Regions from separate parts of the Rhodococcus globerulus genome, predicted to be linked through region 4. Evidence: riboswitches for the same ligand, from Rfam matches in the RefSeq annotation. Region 4 holds a riboswitch; each other region holds the start of a gene.
The links. A riboswitch is a leader RNA that binds a small molecule or an ion and turns the genes downstream of it on or off. The one in region 4 is predicted to bind S-adenosylmethionine.
Positions count from the first base shown of each region.

Region 1: another riboswitch for S-adenosylmethionine. It lies ahead of KYT97_RS08670 (bifunctional o-acetylhomoserine/o-acetylserine sulfhydrylase); the one in region 4 lies ahead of KYT97_RS22305 (aminotransferase class V-fold PLP-dependent enzyme).
Region 2: another riboswitch for S-adenosylmethionine. It lies ahead of KYT97_RS31255 (putative leader peptide); the one in region 4 lies ahead of KYT97_RS22305 (aminotransferase class V-fold PLP-dependent enzyme).
Region 3: another riboswitch for S-adenosylmethionine. It lies ahead of KYT97_RS12505 (LLM class flavin-dependent oxidoreductase); the one in region 4 lies ahead of KYT97_RS22305 (aminotransferase class V-fold PLP-dependent enzyme).

Region 1 is NZ_CP079698.1:1,895,139-1,897,335, reverse strand. Features, by position in the region: gene KYT97_RS08670 (bifunctional o-acetylhomoserine/o-acetylserine sulfhydrylase) at 1-768, opposite strand, end outside; SAM riboswitch class IV at 912-1,056, opposite strand; gene KYT97_RS08665 (NADP-dependent isocitrate dehydrogenase) at 1,363-2,197, shown strand, end outside.
Region 2 is NZ_CP079698.1:2,480,207-2,482,403, reverse strand. Features, by position in the region: gene KYT97_RS11305 (FAD-dependent oxidoreductase) at 1-16, shown strand, start outside; gene KYT97_RS11300 (GNAT family N-acetyltransferase) at 49-582, shown strand; SAM riboswitch class I at 670-764, shown strand; gene KYT97_RS31255 (putative leader peptide) at 774-863, shown strand; gene KYT97_RS11295 (ABC transporter substrate-binding protein) at 1,031-2,197, shown strand, end outside.
Region 3 is NZ_CP079698.1:2,762,388-2,764,584, forward strand. Features, by position in the region: gene KYT97_RS12500 (type 1 glutamine amidotransferase domain-containing protein) at 1-423, shown strand, start outside; SAM riboswitch class IV at 874-987, shown strand; gene KYT97_RS12505 (LLM class flavin-dependent oxidoreductase) at 1,039-2,124, shown strand; gene KYT97_RS12510 (NtaA/DmoA family FMN-dependent monooxygenase) at 2,148-2,197, shown strand, end outside.
Region 4 is NZ_CP079698.1:4,902,172-4,904,368, reverse strand. Features, by position in the region: gene KYT97_RS22305 (aminotransferase class V-fold PLP-dependent enzyme) at 1-798, opposite strand, end outside; SAM riboswitch class IV at 853-967, opposite strand; gene KYT97_RS22300 (BCCT family transporter) at 1,510-2,197, shown strand, end outside.

The sequences.
Region 1 (2,197 bases), 3.0 Mb from region 4:
GAGGTCGGCGAACGTGACGCCGTGGTAGCTCGGATCGGGGGTAGTGAAGTTGGTGTGTCTGCCTTGCGTCCAGTCGAAAGTGCCGCCGTCGACGATGACGCCGGCGATGGCCGTGCCGTGTCCGCCGAGATATTTGGTGGCGGAGTGCAGCACGATGTCGGCGCCGTGTTCGAGGGGGCGAAGCAAGTACGGCGTCGCGACGGTGTTGTCGACGATCAGGGGGAGGCCGTTCTCATGAGCCACCGCTGAGATCCCGGGGATGTCGAGGATGTGGTTCTTGGGATTGGCGATGGTTTCGCCGAAGAAGGCCTTGGTGTCGGGGCGGATGGCTTCGCGCCAGTGGTCGAGGTTGTCGGGATCCTCGACGAACGTGACTTCGATGCCGAGCTTGCGAAGCGTGTAGTGCAGGAGGTTGTAGGTGCCGCCGTACAGGTAGGGGCTGGCGACGATGTGGTCTCCGGCCTCCGCGATGTTGAGGATCGCGAGGGTTTCGGCGGCCTGACCCGAGGACAGGAGGAGTGCCGCGACACCGCCTTCGAGTGCAGCAATGCGCTGCTCGACGGCGTCCTGCGTTGGATTCATGATGCGCGTGTAGATGTTGCCCGGCTCAGCAAGGCCGAACAGCGCGGCGGCGTGGTCGGTGCTGTCGAAGACGTAGCTGGTGGTCTGGTAGATCGGCAGTGCGCGCGCGTTGGTGGCGGTGTCTGCGGTTTGTCCGGCGTGGACCTGCTTGGTCTCGAAGGACCAGTTAGCTGAGATGTCGGTCATGATTTGTGTACTCCAGTGGTCTGACGGATAGCTGTCGGACGGGGGCGAATGATCGCCGCCCCGTGCTGGGGTCTATCTACAAGTGCGACACATACTGAAAAACCTCCGTGGGGCTCGGCCCGGTCTGGGGTCCGTCCCTGTCGGACCCGCGCTTGTCGCCTGGAAATCCGGTGAAGCTGCAATTGCGCAGTTTCGCCTCGAGGCGACCTGGTCATCACCCGGGGCACCCCACCGCGGTTGGAGGGTTGCCGTCCAGCGAGCCGGGGCTTGACGCTGGTACTCATGACCGAGCTGAATTCTACCGGGAGTGAAGCCGAAGGATGACGCGGGTCGAAGTGTGCGGCGTCACCAGTCGCCATTCGACGCGACGGTGCCCACTAGCAGGCAAAAGTTACCGGTGAGTAGTGACTCGGAGGAGGGGCTGCCGGTTGCGGCCCCCAGCGTTAGCAGTACGCTTGTCTTGTTTGGGACTCATCTCCCGGGATCAGTCCACACAGTCTAGGTTTGATAATCGAACCGTTCGCGGACTCACTCACAAAGTGTGACCGCAACCGTGTAACCAGGGGAAACTTCCTAGGAGGACGCGAAGCACCCATGTCCAAAATAAAGGTTGAGGGCACCGTCGTCGAACTCGACGGCGACGAGATGACACGCATTATCTGGCAGTTCATCAAAGACAAGTTGATCCACCCGTACCTCGATGTGAACCTCGAGTACTACGACCTCGGTATCGAATACCGCGACGAGACGGATGACCAGGTCACCATCGACGCCGCACACGCGATCCAGAAGCACGGCGTGGGCGTCAAGTGCGCCACCATCACGCCGGACGAGGCTCGTGTCGAGGAATTCGGTCTCAAGAAGATGTGGCGTTCCCCGAACGGAACGATCCGCAACATTCTCGGCGGCACGATCTTCCGCGCACCGATCATCATCTCGAACGTTCCGCGACTCGTCCCGGGCTGGACCAAGCCGATCATCATCGGCCGTCACGCATTCGGCGACCAGTACCGCGCCACAGACTTCAAGGTCCCCGGCCCCGGCAAGGTGATGATCACCTACACGCCTGAGGACGGCAGCGCACCGATCGAGCACGAACTGGTCAACTTCCCTGAAGAGGGCGGCGTCGTCCAGGGGCAGTACAACTTCACCACGTCCATCCGTGACTTCGCTCGCGCGTCGCTCACCTACGGACTGCAGCAGAACTACCCGGTGTACCTGTCCACCAAGAACACCATTCTCAAGGCGTACGACGGTGCCTTCAAGGACATCTTCCAGCACGTCTACGAGACCGAGTTCAAGGCTGAGTTCGATGCCGCAGGTCTGACCTACGAGCACCGCCTCATCGACGACATGGTCGCTTCCGCACTCAAGTGGGAGGGCGGCTACGTCTGGGCATGCAAGAACTACGACGGCGACGTTCAGTCCG
Region 2 (2,197 bases), 2.4 Mb from region 4:
GTTAGGGGTGCGGTGAATGCGGCGCAAGGAAACCGAAAGGAAGATCATATGAGTGTCGAGATTGCGGGAATCGGCGGCGTAGAGGTGCGGTCGGTGTCGCAGAACGATCCGCTGGCAGCGCCGCTCATCGCGGAATTGGCGCTGGAATACAGTTCGCGATACGGCGGTACGCGTGACGAGATATTCGAAGATCTCACCACCTATCCGGCCGAGGAATTTGCGCCTCCGCACGGAGCGCTGCTGGTTCTCACGCTCGGTGATCAAGCCATCGCCGGTGGTGCGTTTCGTCAATTCGATTCCACCACTGCCGAACTGAAAAGAATCTGGACGTCAGCGTCCTTTCGTCAGCGTGGCCTCGGAAAGATCGTTGTCCGGGAGTTGGAGTCCGAGATCGCAGCTCGGGGATACCGCAGGGTCTATCTCACAACCGGTCCGCGCCAACCCGAAGCGGTCGCGCTCTACTTGTCCTGTGGCTACGCACCGCTGTACGACACTGCACTATCACCGCTCGAGGTGGGGATTCATCCATTCGAGAAGAAGCTGCAGGTGCGACATGACTACGACCGGCGGGTATCGGCATGAGCGCGGCGGCGTTCCCGAAAATGTGGCGTAGCCTGCAATTCCTACTGAACGAGTTGACAACTCGCGATCATCTCGTAGACTTGCGAAAGACCATCTCGAGCGACAGAGAGACCTGGCTCAATGAAGTCGCAGCAACCCTTCGTGTCATCGCGTGAGGGTGCTACCGCCAGGATCGATGGAGGAATGAAGTAATGAAGGCAGTTGAAGGCGGTTTCGATACCGCGTGGTCGCGTCGTCACGTAGACCTGTGCCGCACAGCAGGATCGTTCTGTACTCACTGACCATGGCCGCGATGTTTGCCGTCGTAGTTGACCCTGGTCAGTCTCTCGAGGCTCCCGTACGTGGGTAAGCCTGTTTTCTCTTCTCTTCGTAGCTGATTCGTGCTTGCTTGCCCCGTTCTCCGGTGGTGACAAGCGCGCTTTTCCGCATGCCCCTTTAGGAGTTCTTGGTGTCTTCACGCTCAATCGGTGCTCGCTCACGCGTCACCGTCGCCGCTGGTATCGGCGCTATCTCGGTTCTCGGCACCGTACTTGCCGGTTGCAGCACCAGTAGTGGCGACACCAGCGCCGACGCCGGGCCGGCCCAGTCAGGTGGAACCCTGCGCTACGGACTCTCGACGGCGCCTACCTGCGCCGACCCCGCACAGGCGGGCACGAATCAGACCGTGTATGTCACTCGTACCGTGGTTGATTCGCTGACCGACCAGGATCCGGAGACGGGTGAGATCACACCGTGGCTGGCAAAGAGTTGGGACATCAGCCCCGATGCAGCAAGCTTCACGTTCACGTTGCGCGACGATGTCACGTTCAGTGACGGTACGCCGGTGACGGCCGAGTCGGTCAAGAAGAACTTCGACGTGGTCAAGGATCTGGGCCCGAACGCCTCACTGGCAAAGAGCTACCTGTCCTCGTACACGGGCACCGAGGTCGTCGACGCCCACACCGCCAAGATCAATTTCTCCGGTCCCAATGTTCAGTTCCTGCAGGCAACTTCGACCCCGCAGCTCGGCATTCTGGCGGACTCGACCACGGCACTACCGTCGGAGCAGCGTTGCTCCGGGACAGCCGTTGTCGGATCCGGCCCGTTCGTCTACACGGATTGGCAGCAGGATCGATCGGTCGCGATCGAGAAGCGCGCCGGGTACAACTGGGCCTCGGATGTGACCGGCCACCAGGGGGAGGCGTATCTGGACGGCGTCAACTTCACGGTTGTGCCGGAGTCGGGAGTGCGTGCGGGCAGCGTCGCATCCGGCCAACTGGACGCGGTCAGTGACGCGTTGACGCAGGACGCTCCGCAGATCGAAGCGGCAGGCGGGCGAATTCTCACCCGGCCCAATCCTGGTGTGAGCTTCTTCTTCCAGCCCAACGTGAGCCGCGGTGTTCTTGCCGATCAGGCTGTGCGCCAGGCAATCATCCCCGCCATCAATCGGCAGGAACTTGTCGACACGGTGCTGGATCCGTCGTTCTTCCCGGCGACGAGCCCACTTGCGCACACCACTCCGCTCTATGCCGATCAATCAGGTGTCGTGACCTATGACGCTGACAAAGCGGAAAGGCTACTCGATGCGGCAGGGTGGAAGGCCGGTTCAGACGGAGTGCGTGAGAAGGACGGCCAG
Region 3 (2,197 bases), 2.1 Mb from region 4:
CTCGAAGAAATCGACTCCGATACCTACGACGTGGTCTTTGTTCCAGGCGGACACGGGCCGATGGAGGATCTCGCAGTGTCCAAAGCCTTCGGCGAGCTTCTCGTGAAATTCTTGGACGCAGGCAAGGTTGTCTCGGCAGTCTGTCACGCACCGGCAGCGTTGCTCCCCGCGCGCAGATCCGATGGAAGCTGGCTGTTCGACGGTTACAACCTGACCTCCTTCACCAACGAAGAGGAGACCCAGGCAGGTTTGGCGGACAAGGCTCCGTGGCTGCTCGAAACGAAGCTACGCGAGCAGGGCGGCAAGTTCTCGAATGCTGAGGCGTGGTCCCCCTACGTCGTAGTGGACCGCAAGCTGTACACCGGACAAAACCCGGCGTCGTCCAAGCCTCTCGCGGAGCGAATCATCGCGGACTTGAGCTGAGCTGTCGAAGTTTGTAGATCTCAACGACGGAGCGAAACCCCTAAACGGAGTGCTACACGTACCCGCTTAGGGAATCGTTCTGTCCGGGAGCGCTTTTCCGTTGGTGCAGAATGATCCAGGTCTGCGCATAAACCGACTTCGCCTTCATTATCCCTCGATGCCGACCACCGAGATACCCACCTTCTCAGATGCTCTCGCGCGAAAGCCTGTGGACGGAATATGCGGCGATAGAGTTACATCGAGTCATGATGCGTTTCCAGTTCGAGCTGGTACCGGTGGACGAGGTCGAACCGTCGAGCCAGATACGCAACCAGGAAGACCCGAGCACCGCACATCTTCGAATCAGCCGGATCTCAATGCTGGACACCACCCGAAAAACCGGATAAGCAGCGTTCCATGTTGGGGTGCAAAGGTTTTCGGCGATGATTGTCCGTGTTAGATTTGAGCCACGGTCATGAGCACCAGCATCAAGCCCTGGCTTGCTGGTCGGCAACCCTCCCGCGCGGTGGGGTGCTCCAGGTGACGACCCGGCGGCATCTGCAATTGATTCCGCAAGCGCGCAGGGTGAGGGTAGAGCCCGGCGCGTGTCCGCACTCATTCGAAAGGTCCCCGGTCGTGGTTGGATCACCTGGTTTCTTGCACTTTGCAATCGAGTTGGACGGCGCGGGAAGCCATCCCGCTGCATGGCGGGTGTGGGGTCACCCACCCGCCGAGCTACTATCGCCTCGGATTCTTCGGTCGAGCGCAGCGACCGCAGAGGCAGCCGGATTCTCATTTGTCACCTTCGACGACAGGGTGGTGCCGGAGGGCACACTGCACCCGGTGGGCAGGTTGGATGCTGGGGCTCGCGCGGCGTACCTCGCCTCGACGACAGGGCAGGTTGGGCTCGCCCCGACAGTGCAGGCCCTGACAACCGAACCGTTCCACCTCGCCACCCAACTCGCCAGCCTCGACCACGCGTCAAGAGGCCGCGCTGCCTGGGTGGTCGGTGCGGACAACTCCGTCGACGTCAACGAAGCCGTCGGCTTCGAGCCCCGAAGCGCCGAGGCCGCGAGCCGCGAGGTCCGGGACGTCGTGGACCTTGCACGCCGACTGTGGGATTCGTGGGAGGACGACGCTGTCGTCCGCGACCCCGCGACCGGCCGCTACCTCGATCCGGACAAGGTCCACCACGTCCGGTTCTCCGGCGAGTTCTTCGACGTCGTCGGCCCCCTGATCACTCCACGGTCCCCGCAGGGCCAGATAGTCGTCGTGGGAGACGCCGATCTCGGCGTGTCGGACCTCCTCGACGTCGTGCTGGTGTCGGGCCATGACACGTCCGCGATCGCCGAAGAGGCGGCCCGGCAACAGGGTCTCACCTTCGCCGACATCGAGGTAGTTTTCGACACCCCCGACCAGACGGCACAGTCGCGGCTCGCCGCGCTCGACGAGCATTCGCCGTGGCCCGACCGTGGACGGCTCCGTTTCACCGGTTCGGCACCCGACCTCGTCGATCTGCTGAGTTCCCTTGCCGGCATCGTCGATGGCGTCCGGATCCACCCCGCCGTCGTCACAACCGATCTGAAAGTCCTGCGCGAGAGCGTCGTTCCTACGCTGCAGGAATTATCGGTGCACCGCGCCCCTCGGATCGGCGCAACCCTGCGCGAAACGCTCGGGCTCGAGCGTCCCGTCAGCCGCTACGCATCGTCCACAACCCGCTAGTTCAGAGCCAGAGGAGTTTCGCCATGACCACTCCGAACACCGGAGCGCCCTACGACGCCGAGGCGCAGGTTCA
Region 4 (2,197 bases):
GGCGGGAGCACAGGCCCACTCGGTGGATTCCAGCGTCACCTCACGGACAGCGCCGCCACCGGCAAGGTACGGCTTGGCCTCGTCGAGCCAGTCGCGGCGACCGACGAGGACGCCGGCACCGAACGGTGCGTACAGCTTGTGACCCGAGAACGCGAGGTAGTCGACTCCGCATTCCTGCAGATCGATACGACGATGGGGAGCCAACTGAGCGGCGTCGACGAGGATGCGTGCACCACAACGGTGTGCAATGTCCGCGAGGCGTGCGATCGGCAGGATCTCGCCGGTCACGTTGGACGCTCCCGTGATGGCGAGGAGCGCGGCGGGCTTGGTGCACAGTTCCGCAATCAGGCGCTCGATGGTCTCTTCGACGGTATCGGCGGCCGTGACGATGCGAGCGTCGTTCCAGGGCAACAGGTTTGCGTGATGCTCGACGTCGAGAACGACGGTGCTGCCGGGCACGGACTGAGCGAGAAGATTGAGCGAGTCCGTGGTGTTGCGGGTGAAGACGACAACCTGATCGTCAGCGCAGTTCACGAAGCGAGCAACCGATTCGCGAGCGTTCTCGTAGGTCAGCGTGGAGATCCGGGAGGCGTATCCGGCACCGCGGTGAACGCTGGCGTACGTGGGAAGAAGTTCCGCAATGCGATCGGTGACCTGGGCCAATGCGGGCGCGCTCGCTGCGTAGTCGAAGTTCGCGTAGGAACACTCACCACCCTGGACGAGGGGAACCTGTAGGTCGGCGCCAGAAACCTTGGCAATGGGAGCGGTGCAGGTATCGGCACTCAGAACAGCAGTCATCGAAGACAATCCTCACGTTCAAGGACTCATTCGTTCGGGTGATGTCCCCGGAAGAGTCCGCGCTTGCCGAATCCGTTTTCGGATACAGCCGGGTCGTCACCCGGAGCACCCCACCGCGGAGGAGGGTTGCCGACCAGCAAGCCGGGGCTGAACACTGGTACTCGTGACCTGCAAACGAGAATGGCAGGAGTCAACCGGCTTGTCAACCCCAACGCAGAACACGCTCTCGACTCCGACAAATCGCCCGACATCTCTTCGTGGTGACCACCATCACGGTAACGTTTCGGCCTCCGTGGCACCGCAACCTTCCGAGGAGCCTTCACGGGCCATAAGCGCTTGACCTACAGAATCATTCACCGAGTTTGACAAATACGATTCGTTCCGAATCTCGCATTGACCCTTCATTCCTTGCATTCCAGAGAGATTCGAACAGATTTCGAGCAAACGATTACGAGAATCCTTAAACAGCAACAAAATACAGATCGATAGTCGAACAAGACCGGCAGATTCGTCAACACTGCACCATCTTTCATTCATTTGAGTCGCCAGAACTGCGCAGCTACGTTGAATTGCAAAGCAATAGCCCGGTCTTTACTGCGATGGTGCGAGCGCATGCCCACCTACGTGACCTGTGGCCGCCGTACGAGGGCTGAGCGCGTCGACGATGTCGCCGGAGTGCGACAAGAACGCTGAACTGTGTGAAGGAGCGAGATGACTGCGGTCAAAAACGCGTGGAGGGGACTACGGAAACCCGTATTCGTCCCGGCATCGATAGTGATCTTCGGGTTGATCGCCTTTGCTGTGATCTACTCCGGGACTGCGTCCGACGCCTTCCAGAGCCTCAACAACGCCATCACCGATGGTGTCGGCTGGTGGTACATCCTGTCTGCCACCGGATTTGTGGTCTTTGCGCTCTACTGCGCGATCAGCCGGATCGGCAACATCAGACTCGGCCGCGACGACGAACAGCCCGAGTTCGGCATGATGTCCTGGTTTGCCATGCTCTTCAGTGCAGGCATGGGCATCGGTCTGGTGTTTTACGGAGTGGCAGAACCACTTTCGCACTACGTGGACCCGCCGGTCGCGGGCCGGGTAGCAGGATCGACCGACGCGGCCGCAAATCAGGCAATGGAACTGACGATGTTCCACTGGGGCCTGCACGCGTGGGCAATCTACGTTGTCGTCGGCCTCGGACTGGCGTACATGACCTACCGCAAGGGTCGCCCGCTGTCGATCCGCTGGCTCCTCGAACCCCTGCTCGGACGCGCCCGCATCGAGGGCAAGATCGGGCACGCCATCGACGTCGTTGCGATCGTCGGCACCCTGTTCGGCGTCGCTACCTCGCTCGGATTCGGTGTTCAGCAGATTACCGCCGGCCTCGACTACCTCGGCTGGGTGG